DNA from 2 places in the Diaphorobacter sp. JS3050 genome. Region 1 is predicted to be linked to the other one. Evidence: predicted binding sites of a transcription regulator. Region 1 holds the regulator's gene; the other holds the start of a gene.
What was found. Region 1 encodes sigma-54, which starts transcription at its own class of promoters, with help from an activator protein. Its sites were predicted from a motif close to TGGCANGNAANCTGCTTT; they were not measured.
Positions count from the first base shown of each region.

Region 1 (10,964 bases):
CGATGACCTTGGCGCCACGCACGGGGTTGTAGCCCTTGCCCTTCTCCGCGCCGCCTTCTTCGCCGATCACGTCGGTGCCGTACAGCGCGTCATACAGCGAGCCCCAGCGCGCGTTGGCGGCGTTCAGGGCGTAGCGTGCGTTCAGGATGGGCACCACCAGCTGTGGGCCGGCCTGGATGGCCAGCTCGGCATCCACGTTGGTGGTGGTGGCCTGCGCGCCCTTGGGGGGCTCGACCAGGTAGCCGATCTGGCTCAGGAAGGCGCGGTAGCCTGCCATGTCCTGGATGGGGCCCGGGTTGGCCTTGTGCCAGGTGTCCAGTTCCTTTTGCAGGCGGTCGCGTTCGGCCAGCAGGGCCGCGTTCTTGGGCGCCAGGTCGGCCACGAGGGCATCGAAGCCCTTCCAGAAGGCGGCCGGCTCGACGCCGGTGCCCGGCAGCACCTGCTCGTTGATGAAGGCGTGCAGTTCGTTGGCCACCTGCAGGCCGTGGACGTGGGTACGTGCGGTCATGAGAAACCCCCTAGCGGTAATTGAAAAGCCGTGGCCCATGGAGGAGCCTTGCATGCCACTGTATTGGAAATATTTCCATTAATAAATCGCGCACATATCTCTTAACCAATGACTTTTTTGCAAAGGTTGGCACACTCCGCATGGGGAGTACGGTGCGTGCTTTCATGAAATTGATAGCTGCTTGCGCTTGCTGTATAAGGCTTGAAGCCTGATTTGGCTTGTATTCATGGACAAACTCAAAGCGTTCGAGTCATTCGTGTCGGTGGCCACGCGGGGCAGTCTCACCGCCGCCGCCAAGGCCGAGGGCGTGGCCCCGGCCATCATGGGGCGGCGCCTGGACGCGCTGGAGGAGCACCTGGGCGTGAAGCTGCTGGTGCGCACCACGCGGCGCATCTCGCTCACGCACGAGGGCAGCGCCTTTCTGGAGGACTGCCAGCGCCTGCTGTCCGACGTGGCCAACGCCGAGGCCAGCGTATCCGCCGGCGGCGTGAAGGCCACGGGGCATCTGCGCGTCACTGCGCCCGCCGGCTTTGGCCGGCGCCATGTGGCGCCCCTGGTGCCGCGCTTTCATGACCTGCACCCCGAGGTGACCCTCTCGCTGAACCTGAGCGACCGCGTGGTGGACCTGGCAGGCGAGGGCTACGACTGCGCCGTGCGCGTGGGCGACCTGCCCGACTCGTCCCTGGTCAGCGTGCGCATGGCGGACAACCGTCGCCTGTGCGTGGCCACGCCCCAGTACCTGCAGCGGCGCGGCACGCCCACCCACCCGGGCGAGTTGGCCCAGCACGACTGCCTGACCCTCTCCAGCGATGCCTCGCAAACGCGCGGCTGGGCGTTTCGCGTGCCGGTGGCCGGCGGCGCTGGTGCCACCGAGGTCGTGCACTTCAAGCCCGGCGGGCCCCTCGATTGTTCCGACGGCCAGGTACTGCACGACTGGTGCCTGGGCGGCTGGGGCATCGCCTGGCGCAGCACCTGGGAGGTGGAGTCCGAGATCGCGGCCGGCCGCCTGGTGGCGGTGCTGGAGGAGTTCGCCGCGCCGCCCAACGGCATCTATGTCGTCTTTCCCCAGCGCAAGCACCTGCCGCTGCGCGTGCGGCTGTGGATCGAGTACCTGAAGCATCATTACGCGCAGCCCGAATTCTGGGCACGGCCCGCCTCTGTCTGACATGAACGCGGGGCACAATGCCGCGGCATTCCTCCCGCCCGGCCCCCATCATGCCGGGGCCGTACGCACGGCCCACCATACAGGAGCTTTCATGCGCATTCCCGTTCTTTCTGTTCTCCCCGCGTTGCCCGCCGCTCGCTGGATGCTGGCCGTCATGGCGCTGGCCCTGGTCGCCGGCTGCGCCTTGCCCGCCCGGCACGCGGAAACCACGCCGCGCGCGCACGGGGTGCCGGCCGGCATGGTCAGTGTCACCTACGCGGATCCGGCCGGCTTTGCCGAGGCGCGCGAGCAAACCCCGCACGAGCCCGCCGCGGCCCGGCGTGCCTGGATGGATGCGCTGTGCGAGCACCTGGCCGAGCGCGTGGCCGCAGCCTTGCCGGAGGGCGAGCGCGCGGAGGTGCACATCACCGACGTGCGCCGCGCCGGTGCATTCGAGCCCGCGGCGGGGGCCACCGCCCAGGCGGTGCGCGTGGTGCGCGACGTGCATCCGCCGCGCATCGCGCTGGAGTTCAAGCGCCTCTCGCCCGACGGCCGCACCCTGGCCGAAGGCAGTCGCACGCTGCCGGGCTTGGCATTCCAGATGCGCGGGGACCGCTATACTGGCGACAAGCTGCGCCACGAAAAGACGCTGATCGACGATTGGGTGGCGCAGGAGTTCTCCGCGCGCCGCCCCTGACCTGTGCGCGCCGCGCGTACCTCTGCCGAAAGGAAACCCGTGACCACCGAAGCCCTGCTCGCCTATGCCCACATCTTGGCCTTCCTCATGGCCGCCACCTTCCTTGCCAGCGAGACCGCGCTGTGCCGCAAGGAGTGGATGAACGCGGCCGCAGTCGAGCGGCTGGCGCGGGTGGACATGCTGTACGGTATCTCGGCGCTGCTGGTGCTGGCCACGGGCTTGGCGCGCACCTGGTGGGGCATGAAGGGCGGAGCGTGGTACTGGTCGCAGCCGCTGCTGCATGCCAAGGTCACGTTGTTCGTGGTGATCGGGCTGATGTCCATCGTCCCGACCATGCGCTTCCTGCGCTGGCGCCGAGCGGTGCGCGCCGGCGGCGCGCTGCCCTCGGATGACCAGGTGCGCAGCACGCGCCGTCTGGTGATGATCGAGGCCCATCTGCTGGCGCTGATTCCGCTGTTGGCCGTCTTCCTGGCACGCGGCGTGGGCACGCGCTGAGCGCCGAGGGAAGGGCAAAAAAAGAAACCCCGCGGGCGGCAGGCGCGCGGGGTTTGCTCGTGCAGGCCCGATGGGCGGGCCCGTGCGGTGCGTCGGTCCTTTAGCTGGCCGCGCCGCTCAGGCACTCTTTCATGAAGGCCTTGCGGGCGTCGCCCTTGAGGTTCTTCGCACCGGCGTCCGCGTTGCAGCTCTTCATCTTGTCCTGCTGGGTGGACGCCTTGTTGCCGCTCAGGCACTCCTTCATGAAAGCTTTGCGTTCGTCGCCCTTGAGGTTCTTGGCGCCGGCGTCGGCATTGCAGGTCTTCATGCGCGTCTGCTGCGCCGTGGGCGCCTTGGCGGGGGCAGAGGCGCCGGTCGCGGGGGCGTCCGCAGCGTGTGCGGCGAACGAAAGGGCAAAGCCGGCAGCGGCCAACAGGGGAAGCAGTTTCTTCATGTAATGCTCCTGCAAAAAAGGAAAAGGTGAATGCGCCCGTCGGCAACGCAGTGCCCCACGGGCCACCCAGCATAACGCCGGGCGGTCACGAATGGATGACGGGTCGGCCCGTAGAATCCGCCCCCATGCTCTCCGTCAAACAGGAATTGCTCGCGGCGCTGGCCGACGAGCTGGAAAAGGTGTCGCCCGGCGCAGGCAGCCGCGCGGCCTTCGAATCTCCCAAGGTCGCTGCCCATGGCGACCTCGCGTGCACGGCCGCCATGCAGCTGGCCAAGCCCCTCAAGCAGAATCCCCGCGCACTGGGTGAACAGCTACAGGCCGCGCTGGAGGCCACGCCCGCGTTCCAAAAATGGGTGCAGGCCATCGAGATCGCCGGCCCCGGTTTTCTGAACATCCGCCTCAAGCCCGCCGCCAAGCAGCAGGTGGTGCACGAGGTGCTGGCGCAAGGCGCGCAATATGGCTACCAGCCGGCGCGCGGCGAGAAAGTCCTGGTGGAGTTCGTCTCCGCCAACCCCACCGGGCCGCTGCACGTCGGTCACGGCCGCCAGGCCGCCATCGGCGACGCCATCAGCCATCTGTACGCCACCCAGGGCTGGAGCGTGCACCGCGAGTTCTATTACAACGACGCGGGCGTGCAGATCGACACCCTCACCAAGAGCACGCAACTGCGCGCCAAGGGCTTCAAGCCGGGGGATGACTGCTGGCCCACCGACGCGGACAACCCGCTGGCCAAGAATTTCTACAACGGCGACTACATCCAGGACATCGCCGACGCCTTCCTCGCCAAGTCCACCGTCCAGGCCGATGACCGCGCGTTCACGGCGAATGGCGATGTCGAGGATTACGAGAACATCCGCCAGTTCGCCGTGGCCTACCTGCGCAATGAGCAGGACAAGGATCTGCAGGCCTTCAACCTCCAGTTCGACCAGTACTACCTGGAGTCCAGCCTCTACGCCAACGGCCATGTGGACGCTACCGTGCAGCGCCTCGTCGCCAACGGCAAGACCTACGAGCAGGACGGCGCGCTGTGGCTCAAGTCCACCGACTACGGGGACGACAAGGACCGCGTCATGCGCAAGCAGGACGGCACGTACACCTACTTCGTGCCTGACGTGGCCTACCACATCCAGAAGTTCCAGCGCGGCTTCACCAAGGTGGTGAACATCCAGGGCACGGACCACCACGGCACCATCGCGCGCGTGCGCGCCGGCCTGCAGGCGGCGGACGTGGGCATCCCCCAGGGCTACCCCGACTACGTGCTGCATACCATGGTGCGCGTGGTGCGCAATGGCGAGGAGGTCAAGATCAGCAAGCGCGCCGGCAGTTACGTGACGCTGCGCGACCTGATCGAGTGGACCAGCAAGGACGCGGTGCGTTTCTTCCTGCTGTCGCGCAAGCCCGACACCGAATACACCTTCGACGTCGACCTGGCCGTGGCGCAGAACAACGACAACCCCGTGTATTACGTGCAGTACGCCCATGCGCGCATCTGCTCGGTGCTGCGCGGCTGGCGCGAGGACTACGACGTGGCCGCGCTGCGCGATGTGGACCTGTCGCCGCTGGAAGGCCCGCAGGCCCAGGCGCTGATGCTGCTGCTCGCCAAGTATCCCGAGATGCTCACCGCGGCCGCGGCCGGCAATGCGCCGCACGACGTGACCTTCTACCTGCGCGACCTGGCTGCCGCCTACCACAGCTATTACGACGCCGAACGCATTCTGGTGGACGACGAGACCGTCAAGCAGGCGCGGCTGGCGCTCGTCGCCGCCACAGCGCAGGTATTGCACAATGGATTGGCGGTGCTGGGCGTGTCTGCGCCAGCCAGAATGTAAGTGACCACTGATATGAAGAAACAGCAACGCGGCGGCACCATCGTGGGCTTCATCCTCGGGGTGGTCGTGGGCCTGGGAGCCGCGCTGGCCGTGGCCGTGTATGTGACCAAGGTGCCCGTGCCCTTCCTGAACAAGAGCACGCCGCGTGCGTCCGAGCAGGACGAGGCCACGAAGAACAAGAACTGGGACCCCAACGCGCCGCTGTACGGCAAGAACCCTGCGCGCCCCGCTGCGCCGGCTGCCGTTCCCGCGTCCGACACCGCGACCGCCGCAGCCCAGCCTGCGTCGGGTCCGCGGGCGGCGGCCAGCCGGCCCGGCGCGGCACCGACGTCGGCCGACCCGCTGGGCGACCTGGCCCGCGCGAAGGCCAACGCGGCGCCCGCTCCCGCGACCAGTGCCGATCCTTTCGAGTACTTCGTGCAGGCGGGCGCGTTCCGCACCCAGCAGGATGCCGATGCGCAGCGCGCCAAGCTGGCCATGCTGGGCTGGGAGGCGCGCGTCAGCGAGCGTGAGCAGAACGGCCGCACGGTGTTCCGCGTGCGCGTGGGCCCGTTCGGCAAGCGTGACGACGCCGAGTCGCTGAAGGAAAAACTCGATGGCGCGGGGGTGGAGTCCGCGCTGGTCCGGGTGCAGCGCTGAACTTTTGCCCGCGCTGGCGCTCACAACCCTCCATGCTGTCCAGGAGTGATCCCAACCTATGAAACGCCGTGAGTTTTCTCTGACCGTCGCCTCCGCGGCCACCGCCCTGAGCCTGCCGCTGGCGGCGCCCGCATTGGCGCAAGGCCGCCAGTTCAAGGAAGGCAAGGACTACGTCAAGCTGGGCAAGCCCGTCGCAACCGAGGCACCTGCCGGGAAGATCGAAGTTATCGAGTTCTTCTGGTACAGCTGCCCGCACTGCAATACGTTCGAGCCTTCGCTGGAGGCCTGGATCAAGTCGGCGCCCAAGGACCTGCACATCCGCCGCGTGCCCGTGGCGTTCAATGCGAGCTTCGTGCCGCAGCAAAAGCTCTACTACGCGCTGGAAGGCATGGGCAAGCTGCCCGAGCTGCATGCGAAGGTGTTCCGCGCGGTGCACGTGGAACGCCTGCCGCTGAACAAGGACGAGCTGATCTTCGACTGGATCGGCAAGCAGGGCGTGGACGTGGCGAAGTTCAAGGAGGTCTACAACTCCTTCACCGTATCCAACCAGGTACGCAAGGCGTCGCAGCTGCAGGACGGCTACCAGGTCGAAGGCGTGCCCTCCATGGGAGTGGCCGGCCGCTACTACACCGACGGCACCATGGCCGGCAACATGCAAAGCGTGCTGCAGGTGGTGGAGCACCTGGTTGGCGTAGCGCGCAAGGGCTGAAGCGCCCCGCCGCCACCAGCGACAAGCGCGCCTACGGGCGCGCTTTTTTCATGCCTGCGCACCGGTTGGCGCGGCGGCATGACAGCCGGTGGCAGGCCTGTACGGGTTGATGCGATCCACTGCGGCGGCGGCGCGCTTGCGTCAGTACAATGACCGCAAGATTCGTGCCCTCTATGAGAACCCGATTGCCCTTCCTCCTCCTGTCCCGCGCCGCAGCGCTGGCCCTGGCGCTGGCTGCATCGCCGCTGGTGCATGCCGAAAAAGCCGACCGCAACAAGCCCATGAACATCGAGGCCGATGCCCTGCGCCACGATGAGCTCAAGCAGACCAGCGTTTTCACCGGCCGTGTCGTCATGACCAAGGGCACCATCGTGCTGCGCGGCGCGCAGCTGGAGGTGCGCCAGGATGCCGACGGCTTCCAGTACGGTGTGGTGACGGCCGAGCCGGGCAAGCGCGCTTTTTTCCGGCAAAAACGTGACACCGCGCCGGGCGCGCCCGACGAGTTCGTCGAGGGCGAGGGCGAGGTCATCGAATACGACGGCCGCGCCGACGTGGTGAAGCTCATCCGCCGCGCCGAGCTGCGCCGCTACCGCGAGGCCACACTGACCGACGAGCTGGCCGGCGCCCTCATCGTCTACAACAACCTCACGGACGTGTTCACCGTGGACGGGCAGAAGACCGCGCCCGCCGGCGCCACTGCCGGCACGCCGGGCGGCCGGGTGCGGGCGGTGCTCGCGCCCAAGGAGCCTGCCTCGGGCACCAGCGCCACGCCGCCCGTGCGCACCGAGCCGCCCGCGCTGCGTACCAGCCCCAGCCTGGACGGCGCAAAGTGAGCGCGGCCTTGGACGATGCGCGCATGAGCGAAGGCGTCAGCCGCCTGGAGGCGCTGCACCTGGAGAAGTCCTACGGCAGCCGCAAGGTGGTCAAGGACGTGTCCGTGGTCGTGCAAAAGGGCGAGGTGGTGGGCCTATTGGGCCCCAACGGCGCCGGCAAGACCACGTCGTTCTACATGATCGTCGGCCTGGTGCGCAGCGACGGCGGCCGCATCAGCATCGACGGGCAGGACGTGACGGACATGCCCATCCACCGGCGCTCGCGGCTGGGCCTGTCGTACCTGCCGCAGGAAGCCTCGATCTTTCGCAAGCTCAATGTCGAAGACAACGTGCGCGCGGTGCTGGAGCTGCAGACCGACGAGGCCGGCCGCACCCTGCCGCGCGCCGAGGTGGAGCGGCGCCTGACCGCGCTGCTGCAGGAGCTGCGCGTGGACCACCTGCGCAAGTCGCCTGCACTGGCGCTGTCGGGCGGCGAGCGCCGGCGCGTGGAGATCGCGCGCGCGCTGGCCACGCAGCCGCGCTTCATCCTGCTGGATGAGCCCTTCGCCGGCATCGACCCGATCGCCGTGATCGAGATCCAGCGCATCATTGGCTTTCTCAAGGCGCGCGGCATTGGCGTGCTGATCACCGACCACAACGTGCGTGAGACGCTGGGCATCTGCGACCACGCCTTCATCATCAGCGACGGCCAGGTGCTGGCTCAGGGTACGCCGTCGGACATCGTCGACAACGCGGAAGTGCGCCGGGTGTACCTGGGCGAGCACTTCCGCATGTGAGAGTGATGGGCGACCACGGCGCGATGCAGGACCAGACAGTGGGTTGCAGGCCATGAAGCCCGGCCTGTCGCTGCGCGTCTCGCAGCACCTGGCGCTCACACCGCAGCTGCAGCAGTCGATCCGCCTGCTGCAGCTGTCCACGCTGGAGCTGGCCCAGGAGGTCGAGCAGATGCTCGACGAGAACCCCTTCCTGGAGCGCACGCTGGAAGAGGCCCCGCGCGAGGAGTTCGGCCTGGCCCAGGCCGATGCACCGGTGAGCGAGCAAGACCGCGAAGCCGAAGATGCTATTTATTCAGGAGCTGTCAGCGCAGGACAGGAAAGCGCTACAAGCCAAAATGATGCAGAAACCTCCACCGCCGAAACGACGGCCGAACCCGCGGACTGGGAAGGCGACGGCTCGGTAGACCTGGCGCCCGACGACAGCGAGTGGGGCGGCGACGCCCCGGCGCGCAACGGTGCCGGCGCGGGGAGCGACGACGAGGTGGACGCCACCGAGCTGGCCCGCAGCCAGGAGTCGCTCACGGCCTTCCTGCACCGCCAGGCGCTGGCGCTGCGCCTGTCCGAGCTGGACATGGCCGCGCTGCGCTTCCTCATCGAATCGCTGAACGACGACGGCTACCTGGACGAGCCGCTGCAGGACCTGGCCGCCAGCCTGGCGGGCACCGAAGACCCCGAGCAACTCGATGAACTGGTGCACCGTTTCACCGTGGCGCTGGGCCTGCTGCAAAGCCTGGAGCCCGCAGGCGTGGGCGCGCGCGGACTGGCCGAATGCCTCACGCTGCAGTTGCGCGCGATGGACCAGGACGAAGAGGGCGACCCCGACGTGATCCAGGCCGCGCTGGCCATTTGCGGCCAGCCGCTGGACCTGCTGGCCAAGCGCGACGTGCGCCGCCTGGCGCAGGCCTGCGGCACCAGCGAAGAGCGCACGCGTGCCGCGATGGCCTTGATCGCACGGCTGGAGCCACGTCCGGGCAGGCGCTTTGCCGACGTGGACCGCAACATCATCGTGCCCGACGTGATCGTCAAGAAAACTGGCCGCGGCGGACAGCAGAACTTCAGCGTGCAGCTCAACCCGGACGTGATGCCGCGTCTGCGCGTGCACGACATCTACGCCGGTGCGTTGCGCGGCGGCCGTGGCGAAGGCCACCAGGCGCTGCAGGCACGGCTGCAGGAGGCGCGCTGGTTCATCAAGAACATCCAGCAGCGTTTTGACACCATCCTGCGCGTGTCGCGCGCCATCGTGGAGCGGCAGAAGAACTTCTTCGTGCATGGCGAACTGGCCATGCGCCCGCTGGTGCTGCGCGACATTGCCGATGAACTGGGCCTGCACGAGTCCACCATCAGCCGCGTGACCACCGCCAAGTACATGGCCACGCCGCAAGGCACCTACGAACTCAAGTATTTCTTCGGCTCGGGGCTGGGCACCGAAACCGGCGGCAACGCCTCCAGTACGGCCGTGCGCGCGCTCATCAAGCAGTTCATCGCGGCCGAGAACCCGCACAAGCCGCTGTCGGACAGCCAGATCGCCGAGATGCTCAAGGAGCAGGGCATTGAATGTGCGCGCCGCACCGTGGCCAAATACCGTGAGGCGCTCAAGATCGCCCCGGCCAACCTCCGCAAGGCACTTTGAACCATGGCACGCGTCGTCTTTGACCTTCCCCCGCACTTCGGCTTCAGTACCGAGCTGCAGATCTACATCAGCCATGTCAACCAGGGCGGGCACCTGGACAACGCGCAGTTGCTCAGCCTCGTGTCCGAGGCGCGTGTGCGTTTCTTCAAGTCGCTGGGCTACCCCGAGGCCGACGTGGCGGGCCTGTCCACCGTGGTGGGCGACATCGTGGCGCAGTACAAGTCCGAGGCGTTCCACGGCGAGACGCTGCGCGTGGAGATGACGCCGCAGGATTTCAACCTCTACGGCTTCGACCTCGTCTTCCGGATGACCGAGAAGAGCCAGGGGCGCGAGATCGCGCGCGGCAAGACCGGCATCGTCTTCATCGACCGGGCGGCCCGCAAGCCCGCACCCATTCCTGAATCCGTGCTCCAGCCATTGCTGCAGCGCGCAGCACAGCCGCAATGAACCAGCTTCAACTCTTTTTGCCCTGCGCCGCTGGCGTGGAGGGCTATCTGGCCGACGAGGTGCACAGCCTCACGGGGCTGGCCGGGCAGGACCTGCTCGTGGGCCGCGCGGGCGTGCTGCTGCGCGCCTCCTGGCGCGATGCGCTGCGCCTGAACCTGCACAGCCGCCTGGCGCAACGCGTGCTGGTGCAACTGGCCGAGCGGCCCTACCGCAACGAGGACGATATCTATGCCGCCGCGGCCGACGTGGCCTGGGAGATCTGGTTCACCCCGCGCCAGAGCTTCAAGGTGGAGGTGACGGCGCGGCACAGCCCGCTCAAGAGCCTGAACTTCGCCGCGCTGCGCGTGAAGGATGCCGTGGCCGACCGCTTCCGCGCCAAGGCCGGCGTGCGTCCCGACGTGCAGACGCAGTGGCCCGACGTGCGCGTGCACCTGCACCTGACCAGCGACCGCGCCCAGATCTACATCGACACCTCGGGCGAGCCGCTGTTCAAACGCGGCTGGCGCGAGGACAAGGGCGACGCGCCGCTCAAGGAAACGCTGGCCGCGGCGATGATCGCCGCCACCGGCTGGGACCCGCATGGCGAGCAGCCGCTGCCGCTGTACGACCCCTGCTGCGGCAGCGGCACCGTGGTCATCGAGGCCGCGCAGATCGCCTGCCGCATCGCGCCGGGCCTGCAGCGGCGCTTTGCCTTCGAGAAGCTATTGCCGCACCAGGCCCATGTCTGGTCTGCTATCAAGGATGAAGCGGCCAGCGCCGTTACCGCGGCTTCGGTGCCGATTTTTGGCAGCGACGTGTCGCACCGCATGGTGGACTTTGCCCAG
Region 1 covers NZ_CP053553.1:361,372-372,335, forward strand. The annotation lists gene HND92_RS01715 (malate synthase G) at 1-508, opposite strand, end outside; gene HND92_RS01720 (LysR family transcriptional regulator) at 735-1,673, shown strand; gene HND92_RS01725 (DUF3016 domain-containing protein) at 1,765-2,349, shown strand; gene HND92_RS01730 (DUF2214 family protein) at 2,389-2,844, shown strand; gene HND92_RS01735 (PsiF family protein) at 2,945-3,277, opposite strand; gene argS (arginine--tRNA ligase) at 3,403-5,106, shown strand; gene HND92_RS01745 (SPOR domain-containing protein) at 5,119-5,745, shown strand; gene HND92_RS01750 (thiol:disulfide interchange protein DsbA/DsbL) at 5,804-6,454, shown strand; gene lptA (lipopolysaccharide transport periplasmic protein LptA) at 6,628-7,287, shown strand; gene lptB (LPS export ABC transporter ATP-binding protein) at 7,311-8,063, shown strand; gene HND92_RS01765 (RNA polymerase factor sigma-54) at 8,116-9,693, shown strand; gene HND92_RS01770 (thioesterase family protein) at 9,697-10,140, shown strand; gene HND92_RS01775 (class I SAM-dependent RNA methyltransferase) at 10,137-10,964, shown strand, end outside.

Region 2 (10,964 bases), 1.9 Mb from region 1:
TGGCGACATGCCGCTCGCCATGCAGGCGCGGCTGCTGCGCGTGCTGCAGGAGCGCAGCGTGGCGCCTCTGGGCAGCACGCGGCAGATCGAGGTGGACGTGAACGTGGTCTGCGCCACGCACCGCAACCTGCGCGCCATGATGGCCGACGGCCAGTTTCGTGACGACCTGTACTACCGGCTGAACGGCCTGGTAGTGCGACTGCCTGCGCTGCGCGAGCGCACGGACCTGGCGGTGATCGTGCAGCGGTTGCTGCGCGCCCAGCATGACTCTCCCGCCGCAGACAGCCCCATACCGGTGGCGCCCGAGGTGATGGCGCTGTTCGCTGCCCACCCCTGGCCGGGCAACCTGCGCCAGCTGTCCAACGTGCTGCGCACGGCGGCGCTGTTGGCCGAGGGCGCGGACGCGATCACGTGCGCGCACCTGCCGGAGGACTTCCTGGAGGAATGCGAGGCGCTGGCGCAGCAGGGCCGCGTGGTGGCGCAGGCGTTCTCTCAGCCAGCGGTGCCGCCAGCGGACGGCGCGCGCGCCGCGGCCCCGGCTCCGGCCCCGGCCAGCGTGCGGCCGCTGGGCGATGTGGCGGCCCATGCGCTGCAGCAGGCACTGGATGCGCACGCGGGCAATGTCTCCGCCGCCGCGCGCGCGCTGGGCGTGTCGCGCAACACGGTGTACCGCTACCTGCGCGCGCAGTCGTGTCGCTCCTGAAAAAGGAGCGCTTTGCGCTGGTTGGGCGGGCGATTCAGCCGAAATTGACCTGAAAAACGCCGCCGATACAGCGCGAGTAGCTATTAAATAAAGAGCAACTCTAGAACAGCGTCACTGGCCGCCCGTTGGCGGCGGCCCCAGCGCTTCGATGGCGGCCCATTCCTCGTCGGTGTACAGCCGTGAGCGCGTGAGAAAGCGCATGCCCGTGGGCCCTTCGAGCGAGAACATGCCCCCGCCGCCCGGCACCGCATCGATGAGGAGGTGCGTGTGCTCCCAGTACGCGAACTGCGAGCGGCTCATGTAGAACGGCTGCCCGGCGATCTCGCCCAGCAGCACGTCGGCATCGCCCAGCAGGAACTCCCCGCGGGCAAAGCACATGGGCGCGCTGCCGTCGCAGCAGCCGCCCGACTGGTGGAACATCAGCGGCCCGTGCTGGGCCACCAGGCGCTTGATGAGCGCCGTGGCCTCGGGCGTGGCCGACACGCGGGTGGCGGGCGGCGCTGGCGTGGTCATGGCGTTGCCTGTGCCGCGGCGTCAGGCCGCCATGTCCAGCACCACGCGGCCCTGGATCTGGCCCTTGTGCATGCGCGCGAACACGTCGTTGATGTTCTCCAGCTTCTCGGTGCGCACCGTGGCCTTCACCTGGCCGCGCGCGGCGAAGTCCAGCGACTCCTGCAGGTCCAGACGCGTGCCGACGATGGAGCCGCGCACGGTCACGCCGCGCAGCACCATGTCGAAGATGGGCAGAGGGAAGTTGCCCGGCGGCAACCCGTTGAGCGACACCGTGCCGCCACGCCGCACCATGCCCAGCGCCTGCTCGAAGGCCTTGGGCGACACGGCCGTGACCAGCGCACCGTGCGCGCCGCCGATCTCCTTTTGCAGGAAGGCGGCCGGGTCGGTGTCGCGCGCGTTCACCGTCACGCTGGCGCCCAGCTGGCGGGCCAGCGCGAGCTTGTCGTCGTCCACGTCCACCGCAGCCACGTTCAGCCCCATGGCGCGGGCGTACTGCACGGCCATGTGGCCCAGGCCGCCAATGCCGGAAATCGCCACCCAGTCGCCGGGCTTGGTGTCGGTCACCTTCAGGCCTTTGTACACGGTCACGCCGGCGCACAGCACGGGGGCGATGTCCACGAAGCCCAGGTCTTTCGGCAGGTGGCCCACGTAGTTGGGGTCGGCCAGCGCGTAGTCGGCAAAACCGCCGTTGACCGAATACCCCGTGTTGCTCTGCGACTCGCACAGCGTCTCCCAACCGCCCAGGCAGTGCGTGCAACAGCCGCAGGCCGAGTGCAGCCAGGGCACGCCCACGCGGTCGCCTTCCTTCACATGCTTGACGTTGGCGCCCACGGCGGCGACGAAGCCCACGCCCTCATGCCCCGGGATGAAGGGCGGATTGGGCTTGACGGGCCAGTCGCCCTCGGCGGCGTGCAGGTCGGTGTGGCACACGCCCGAGGCCTCGATCTTCACCAGGATCTGGTCGGCGGCGGGGGTGGGCACGGGCACCTCTTCGATCGTCAGCGGCTTGCCGAACTCGCGGACCACGGCGGCTTTCATTGTCTTGGCTGGCATGGGATAAACCTCCTTCTCTGTGCAAATGAACGCAAGGGGAGCCCCCGTGCACCAGCCGCCCCCGCTGGGACGGCCAGTGGGGGCGCTGTATGGGCTTAGAAGAAGCCCAGCGGCTGCTGGGTGTAGCTCACCAGCAGGTTCTTGGTCTGCTGGTAGTGGTCCAGCATCATCTTGTGGTTCTCACGGCCGATGCCCGACTGCTTGTAGCCGCCAAACGCGGCGTGCGCGGGGTAGTGGTGGTAGCAGTTGGTCCACACGCGCCCGGCCTGGATACCCTTGCCCATGCGGAAGGCGCGCGCGCCATCACGGCTCCACACGCCCGCGCCCAGGCCGTAGAGCGTGTCGTTGGCGATCTCCAGCGCCTCTTCTTCGGTCTTGAATGTGGTCACCGAGACCACGGGCCCGAAGATTTCTTCCTGGAAGATGCGCATCTTGTTGTGGCCCTTGAACACCGTGGGCTGCACGTAGTAGCCGCCGGCCAGGTCGCCGCCCAGGGCGGTGTTGCGCGCGCCGCCGATGAGGCACTGGGCGCCTTCCTGCTTGCCCAGGTCCAGGTAAGAAAGGATCTTTTCCAGTTGCTCCTGCGAGGCCTGGGCGCCGATCATGGTGTTCTTGTCCAGCGGGTGGCCCTGCTGGATGGCGGCCACGCGCTTGAGCGCGCGCTCCATGAAGCGCTCGTAGATCGATTCCTGGATCAACGCGCGGCTGGGGCAGGTGCAGACCTCGCCCTGGTTCAGCGCGAACATCGCAAAGCCTTCCAGCGCCTTGTCGAAGAAGCCGTCGTCGGCGGACATCACGTCCTCGAAGAAGATGTTGGGGCTCTTGCCGCCCAGCTCCAGCGTCACGGGAATGATGTTCTGGCTGGCGTACTGCATGATGAGCCGCCCCGTGGTGGTCTCGCCGGTGAAGGCTATTTTTGCGATCCGGTTGCTGGAGGCCAGCGGCTTGCCAGCCTCCAGGCCAAAGCCGTTGACCACATTGACCACGCCCGGCGGCAGCAGGTCGCCAATGATCTCCATCAGCACCAGGATGGAGGCGGGCGTCTGCTCCGCGGGTTTCAGCACCACGCAGTTGCCCGCAGCCAGCGCGGGGGCGAGCTTCCATACCGCCATCAGGATGGGGAAGTTCCACGGAATGATCTGCCCGACCACGCCCAGCGGCTCATGGAAGTGGTAGGCGATGGTGTCGGCGTCGATCTCGCTGATGCCGCCCTCCTGCGCGCGCACCGCGCCGGCGAAGTAGCGGAAGTGGTCGATGGCCAGCGGAATGTCGGCCGCCATGGTCTCGCGCAGCGGCTTGCCGTTGTCGATGGTCTCGGCCACGGCGATCTGCAGCAGGTTGGCTTCCATGCGGTCGGCGATGCGGTTCAGGATGTTGGCGCGCTCGGTGGTCGAGGTGCGGCCCCACGCGGCCTTGGCTTTGTGCGCGGCGTCCAGTGCGGCGTCGATGTCCTTGCTGTTGGAGCGCGGCACGGCCGTGAACTTCTGGCCGTTGATGGGCGAGATGTTCTCGAAGTACTGCCCGTCCACGGGCGCCACCCACTGCCCGCCAATGTAGTTACCGTACTGCTGCTTGTAGGGGTTGGCGATGCCAAGGCTGGCGATTTCGGCCATGTTCATGTGGTGTCTCCTGAATGCTTGTGAAGGAATGCCACCGATGCGGCGGCGGCAGTGCCTCAGTGCAAGCGCCGTGCCAGCACGGCGACAGAGGGGAGGGGCGGTGGGGCGTGCCGCGGCTGTGCCGCAGCGGCGCAGCCGTGTGCCATAACGCAACAGTGCGTCGGCCCATGACGGAACACCCGTTGGGAGTGCAGCCGTACGGATGTGCTCAGATTGCTATGCTTTATATAGCTGCCAGCGCAGTATACGAGGGCGTTTCAGGCACTTTTGCCTGATCTGCTTCCGCAGATCACTCGGCACCGGGCGTAATGCTTGCCGGGCCGTTGGCGGGCGGGGTGGGTTTGAGACGCGGCAGGGCCGCCAGATGCTGCGCGGCCTTGTGGGCCTGTTCCACGGCGCGGCGCAGGTCGCCCAGCAGGCCGGTCCACTCGTGCACGGCCGTCACTTCCAGCAAGCCCTGGGCACCCGCGCGCAGCACGGCGGCCTTGGCGGCTTCATACGCCGCGTCGAACACGGTGTGTGCGGTGTTCTCCTGGTCCAGGTCGTGGGCCTTGGGATCGGCGGCGGCAAAGAAATCCAGCGCCGCGGTGAAGGCCAGGGGCAGTGCGGCCAGGGGGTGGCCTTCGGGCGTGGTGGGCGCCACCGTTGCGGGGTGTGTGACGCGCAGCGCCTGCTGGCCCACCTGGTGCATGACACGCGCCAGCGTGTCGTAGTAGCCCGCAATGCGCAGCAGCTCGGGCATCTGGTCGGCCACGTCGCGCGACAGCGGCTGGCGGCTCACGTCGCTCACAAACGCGCCCACCTGCTGCTGTAGCTGCTCCAGCGCCTGCAACTGGCGCGTGAGCTGGCTCGCGGCCTGTGCGCCGGCCGGTTGCCAGGGCAGGGCGACGGGCGCCATGCGGGTGGCATCCGACGCCAGCTGCAGTGCCAGGTGGCCTACGCGCGCCATCTCGCGGCGCAGCGCCTGCAGGGCCAGCGCGGGCACGGCGGCCACGTTGTGGTCCAGGAACTGCGCACGGGCCACGTCTTCGTCCGCCGAGCGAAAGCGTGCCAGCAGAAAGCGCGCAAGCGGCCCCGACAGCGGCCACATGAGCAGCACGCCCAGCAGGTTGAACGCGGTGTGGAAGATCACGAGCTGCGTCACTGCGTCTCCCTCACCCGTGAGCCATACGCCCAGATGATGGATGGCCGCGAGCAGGGGCGACAGCAGCGCCAGGGCCGCCGCGGCCGTCACCACGTTGAACAGCACGTGTGCCGCCGCCAGGCGCCGCGCGTTGGAAGTGGCGTGGATGGCGGCCAGGATGCCCGTGAGCGTGGTGCCCACGTTGGCGCCGATGACCACGCCCGCGCCCACTTCCACCGCCAGCGAGCCGCCCGCCACGGCCGTGAGCACCACCGCCAGCGTGGCCGACGAGGCCTGCAGCACCACCGTCATGCCCAGGCCGATGAGCACTGCCAGCGCCAGGCCCGGCAGGTCGCTGGACAGCGGTGGCAGCGCCTGCGGACCCAGCCCGGTGAAGCCCTGGCGCAGCAGTTCGATGCCCAGGAACAGCACGCCGAACCCCGCCACCGCCTGGCCCAGCGCCCCGCGCCGCGTGCCGCTGCCGGTGATTTGCAGCGCCATGCCGATGCCGATGAACGGAAGGGCGAAGGCATCGGCCTTCACCGCAAAGCCTAGCCACGCGACGAGCCAGCCGGTGACCGATGAACCCAGATTGGAGCCGAACACCACCCACAGCGCGGAGCTGAAGCCCAGCAACCCCGCGTTGACGAAACCGATGGCCGCCACCGTCATGGCGGTGGACGATTGCACCAGCGCCGTGAGCGCCACCCCGGTCACCAGCCCGTGCAGCGGCGTGCGCGTCCAGGCGGCCAGGATGCGCTCCAGCGCGCGCCCGGCCGCCAGCTTGAGCCCGTCGGTCAGCATGGTCATGCCCAGCAGGAACAGGCCGATGCCGCCCAGCAGGGTGCCGGCGGCAATCAGGGGAGTGGCGGTGGCGGTCAAGGCGGCGGCGCGGTGGTTTTGTTCGGGTAGACCGGTAGGTGCGTGCCGACGGGGCGGTGCGGCAGAGGCGCTTTTATTTTGATAGCTGGTCGCGCTTGCTACAAGCGCTCTGGGGCTATTTTAGGTCATTGATCGGTAGTGTGGAGCGCCTTACGGGCGGCGCGGTGCACGGCGTGCGCTGTCAACCGCCCGCCCGCCCGCGTGCAGTCTGTGGCGGCTGCCGCCTACAGGGGCGCGGGGCCGCGCAGCAGACAATACGCGCCGGACACGACTTCGAGAAGCGATGCAAGGGGACAACGCCATGGGCAACAGCGGGCCGCAGGAGCCGACCGATTCCAGGCCGGCCAGGGATGCGGGGGCGGCGCGCGGCGCCACCGCTTCGGGCTATCCGCCGCAGCGCACCGTGCACACCGCCACGGCCATGGACGCCACGGTGCCCAGCCTGCGGTTCATGATCGGCCTGGTGATCGCGGCGCTGGTGGTCGCGGGCCTGTATTTCGGCCGTACGCTGCTGGTGCCGCTGGCATTGGCGTTCCTGCTGAGCTTCGTGCTGGAGCCGCTGGTGGCGCAGCTCAAGCGCATGGGCCTGCCGCGCCTGCCCTCGGTCATCGCGGTGGTGATGGCCATGCTGATGGTGCTGGGCGTGGGGGCGCTGTTCGTGGGTAACGAGGCGCGCGAGCTGAGCGCGCAGCTGCCCTCCTACCAGAACACCATCCGCAAGAAGCTGCGCAGCCTGCGCCAGCAGTTGCGCGCGCCCGGCATGTTCGACGGCGCCAAGCGCACCTTCGACATCGTGCAGCGCGAGGTGGAGGCGGCCGCTCCCGCCTTGTCGGGTGTCGCGCGCGCGCCGACCGTGCAAAAGGTGCAGGTGCAGCCGCCCGTGCTGTCGCCCGCCAACCAGCTCATGGCCGCGCTCTCGGCGGTCAGTGGGCCGCTCACCCAGGCGGGCCTGGTGCTGGTGTTCGTGATCTTCATCCTGCTGGACCGTGTAGACCTGCGCGACCGCCTGCTGCGCCTGTGGGGGGGCAATCTGCACCGCGCCACCGATGCCATGGACGAGGCGGGCGACCGCATCACGCGCTACCTGACCATGCAACTGCTGGTCAACGTGACCTACGGCATTCCCATGGCGGCGGGCCTGTGGCTCATCGGCGTGCCCGGTGCCGTGCTGTGGGGGTCGCTGGCCGCGGTGATGCGCTTCGTGCCCTACCTGGGGCCGTTCATTGCCGCGGCGTTTCCGCTCACCCTCGCTTTCGCGGTGGACCCGGGCTGGGACCTGGTGCTGTGGACGCTGGGCCTCATCGTGCTGCTGGAACTGGTGAGCAACAACGTCATCGAGCCCTGGCTGTATGGCTCCAGCACTGGGCTGTCGGCGCTGTCGCTCATCGTGGCGGCCACCTTCTGGGCGGCGCTGTGGGGGCCGGTGGGGCTCATCATGTCCACGCCGCTCACCGTGTGCCTGCTGGTGATCGGCCGGTATCTGCCGCAGTTGGCCTTCCTGGAGGTGCTGCTGGGCAGCCGGCCGGTGCTGGATGAGCCCACGCGCATCTACCAGCGCCTGCTGGCGGGCGACGCTGCGGAGGCCATCGAGTTGAGCACTACCCGCATCGAAGCCCTGAAGGGCGCCGTGCCCGCTTTCTACGGCCAGGTGGGCGTGCCCGTGCTGCGCATGGCCGTGGGCGACCATGCGCAGGTGGCCACGCCCGAGCACCGCCTGCGCCTGGTCGAAGGCATGGACGCGCTGCTGGACGAGCTGGAGGAGCAGTACCCGGTGCCCGACGCCGCTGCGCAGGAGCCGGTGGTGTGCCTGGGCGGCAAGTGGGAGGTAGACCTGTTCGCGGCGCGCATGCTGGCGCATGCGCTGTCGCTGCAGCATTGCCCGGCGCTGGCGCGCGTGGAGGGCGCCATGAGCGCCGAACATCTGGATGGCCTGGACCTGGACGCCGTGCGCGTGGTTTGCGTGGTGTGGCTCGCGCCCGAGCCCACCGCCGCCGCGCGGCACCTGTGCCGCAGGCTCAAGCGCCGCTGGCCGCATGTGCACATCGTGCTGGCTCTGTGGGGTGGGGTGCAGTCCCAGCCGCAGGACGAGCTGAGTGCCCAACTGGGCGCCGACGCGCTGGCCCTGTCGCTGGAGGAAACCCTGGCCCAGGTGGCGCAGCTGCAGGGCGCCAGCGTGGAAGGCGCCTACACCCCCGCGCCCATTCCCGCGGACGACGAGGCGCGCCTGCGCGCCCTGCAGGCCAGCGGCGTGCTGGACAGCCCCGCGCTGCAGCAGCTGTGCCAGCACACGGCCCAGCGCGCGGCCGACATCTTCGACGTACCGTTGGCGATGGTGTCGTTGGTGGATCGCGAGCGGCAGGTTACGCTGTGTGCGCACGGCCCGTTGTCGGCCGGCGGGGGGCAGGCCTGCTCGGCGGGCCAGGGCCTGCCGCGCGGCCTGTCGCTGTGCGGGCATGTGGTGGCGCGGCAGCGGTCGCTGGTGGTGCCCGACATTGCGCGGGATGCGCGCTTTGCCGGCAATCCGGCGCTGCGCGAGCAGGGTCTGCGCTTTTACGCGGGCGTTCCGCTGCGCGACGCGGCGGGCCATGCGCTGGGCGCGCTGTGCCTGATGGACACCGCGCCGCGCGCGTTCGATGAGCGGGAAAAGCGGTTGCTGCAGGCCATGGCCAATGACCTCATGGCTGGCTGGCGCGACGCCCAGGCCGCGGGCGGCCCGGCGCTACCCGCGGGCCAGGCCGCGCCATCGGCCACGGTGGGTCAGGTGGTGCCGCAGTAGCCGACGTCCGAAATCGTCCGAAATGGTCTGAAGTAGGAGCGACCGGCGCGGCCAGGGCCGGGGCAGGCCCTGTCGCCAGCGCGTTACTTGGTGCCGAAGATGCGGTCGCCCGCATCGCCGAGGCCGGGCAGGATGTAGCCGTGATCGTTGAGTTCGCGGTCAATGGCGGCGGTGTAGATGGGCACGTCGGGGTGGGCCTTTTGCAGCGTGGCCACGCCCTCGGGTGCAGCCAGCAGGCACACGAACTTGATCGAGCGCGGCTGCAGTTGCTTGAGGCGCGCGACGGCCGCGGCGGCGGAGTTGCCGGTGGCCAGCATCGGGTCCACGACGATGATGTCGCGCTCGGCCATCTCCGAGGGCATCTTGAAGTAGTACTCGACCGGCTGCAGCGTGTCCGGGTCGCGGTACAGGCCGATGTGGCCGATGCGCGCGCCCGGCACCACGTTGAGCATGCCGTCCAGGAAGCCGTTGCCCGCGCGCAGGATGGACACGAGCACGAGCTTCTTGCCGTCGATGACCTTGCCGGTCATGGTCTCCAGGGGGGTTTCGATCTGGATGTCCTGCAGCGGCATGTCGCGCGTGACTTCGTAAGCCATCAGGGTGGACAGCTCGCCCAGCAGGCGGCGGAAGCTGTTGGTGCTGGCGTCCTTCTTGCGCATCAGGGTCAGCTTGTGCTGTACCAGGGGGTGGTCGATGACGTGGACGTTGCTCATGGGCTGGTGCCTCTTATTGGGATAGAAAAAAAGATCGGAGCCGGAATTTTGCACTCTGGCGCCAAGCCCCTGCGCGCGGGCAGCGCCGACGCACCGCCGGCCAGGGGCCCATCCGCCTCAGGTCAATCTGCCGACGCCGCGGTCAGCAGCTGTGCGTAGCGGGTCATGTCCACGTTGCCGCCGCTGATGACGACGCCCACGCGCTTGCCCCGCAGCCGCACGCCGCCATGGCACGCGCCCGCCAGTCCCAGCGCGCCCGTGGGCTCGACCACGATCTTCATGCGTTCGGCAAAGAAGTGCATCGCGCTCATGAGCTGCGCATCGGTGGCGGTCACGATGTCAGAAACGCCGGCGTGGATGAGGGGGAAGGTGAGCGCGCCCAGTGCCTGCGTCTGCGCACCGTCGGCAATCGTCTGCGGTGTGTCGATGCGCACCACGTGGCCTGCGTTGAGGGACTGCTGTCCGTCGTTGCCGGTCTCGGGCTCCACGCCGACCACCTTGCACTGCGGCGCCAGTTCGCGCGCTGCCAGCAGGCAGCCCGACAGCAGGCCGCCGCCGCCCAGCGGCACGAACAGGTAGTCCAGGTGCGGCACGTCCTCGAACAGCTCCTTGGCCACCGTGCCCTGGCCGGCGATCACGTGGGCGTGGTCGAAGGGCGGAATCAGCGTCATGCCGCGCTCGGTGGCCAGGCGGCGGCTGATGGCCTCGCGGTCTTCGGTGAAGCGGTTGTAGGTGACCACCTCGGCGCCGTAGCCGCGCGTGGCGGCTATCTTTGCAAGCGGCGCATCCTCCGGCATGACGATGACTGCGGGAATCTCCAGCAGCCGCGCCGACAGCGCGATGGCCTGCGCATGGTTGCCCGACGAGAACGCGATCACTCCGCGCTGGCGCTGCGCCTCGCTGAACTGCACCAGTGCGTTGAACGCGCCGCGGAACTTGAACGCGCCCATGCGCTGCAGGTTCTCGCACTTGAAGAACACCTGCGCGCCGAGCAGCGCATCCAACGTGCTGGAACTCAGCACCGGCGTGCGGTGTGCCATGCCCTTGAGGCGATGGGCCGCTTCGGCAACGTCGTCGTAGGTGGGCAGCGGAGGGCGCGGCAGGTGCATGGCTGTGGGCGAACGCTGGTGAATGGAAACGCGGCGCGGTGCCGCGCCGCAGGCGGGTTGCCGCATCATAGCCCGACACCCGGCGGTATATGCCCCGATTGGCCTGCAACGCCCTTGCAGCAAGCGCGCCCAGCTATCAACTTTGAAACCGGGGCCGCGCGGCGCGTGCGTCAGCCGAGTTCGCTGAAGCGCTTGAGCGGCGCCAGCGCCGGGAAGTCGCCCGCGCGCTTGGCCTGCATGGCGGAGACGGCCTCGCCCACGTGGCGGTTGCTCCAGATGGCGCCCTGCAGCCAGCCCATCTGGCGCAGGCTGTCGTGCACGCCGTGGTCGCGCGCATAGCGCACGGCCTGCTTGGTGCCCCAGACGGCCACCGGCGGCTTGGTGGCAATCTCGTTCGCGCAGGCCAGGGCGCCGGCCACCAGCGTTTCGTGCGAGTCGAACAGCTGCGTGACCAGTCCGCATTCCAGCGCGCG
Region 2 covers NZ_CP053553.1:2,228,441-2,239,404, reverse strand. The annotation lists gene HND92_RS10805 (sigma-54-dependent Fis family transcriptional regulator) at 1-703, shown strand, start outside; gene HND92_RS10800 (DUF779 domain-containing protein) at 815-1,216, opposite strand; gene adhP (alcohol dehydrogenase AdhP) at 1,238-2,269, opposite strand; gene adh (aldehyde dehydrogenase) at 2,365-3,888, opposite strand; gene HND92_RS10785 (Na/Pi cotransporter family protein) at 4,178-5,893, opposite strand; gene HND92_RS10780 (AI-2E family transporter) at 6,177-8,669, shown strand; gene upp (uracil phosphoribosyltransferase) at 8,753-9,382, opposite strand; gene HND92_RS10770 (threo-3-hydroxy-L-aspartate ammonia-lyase) at 9,505-10,491, opposite strand; gene HND92_RS10765 (enoyl-CoA hydratase-related protein) at 10,662-10,964, opposite strand, start outside.
Region 2: adh (aldehyde dehydrogenase) is a predicted target of sigma-54. The motif match lies at 3,947-3,964, and genes of this name have one in related genera.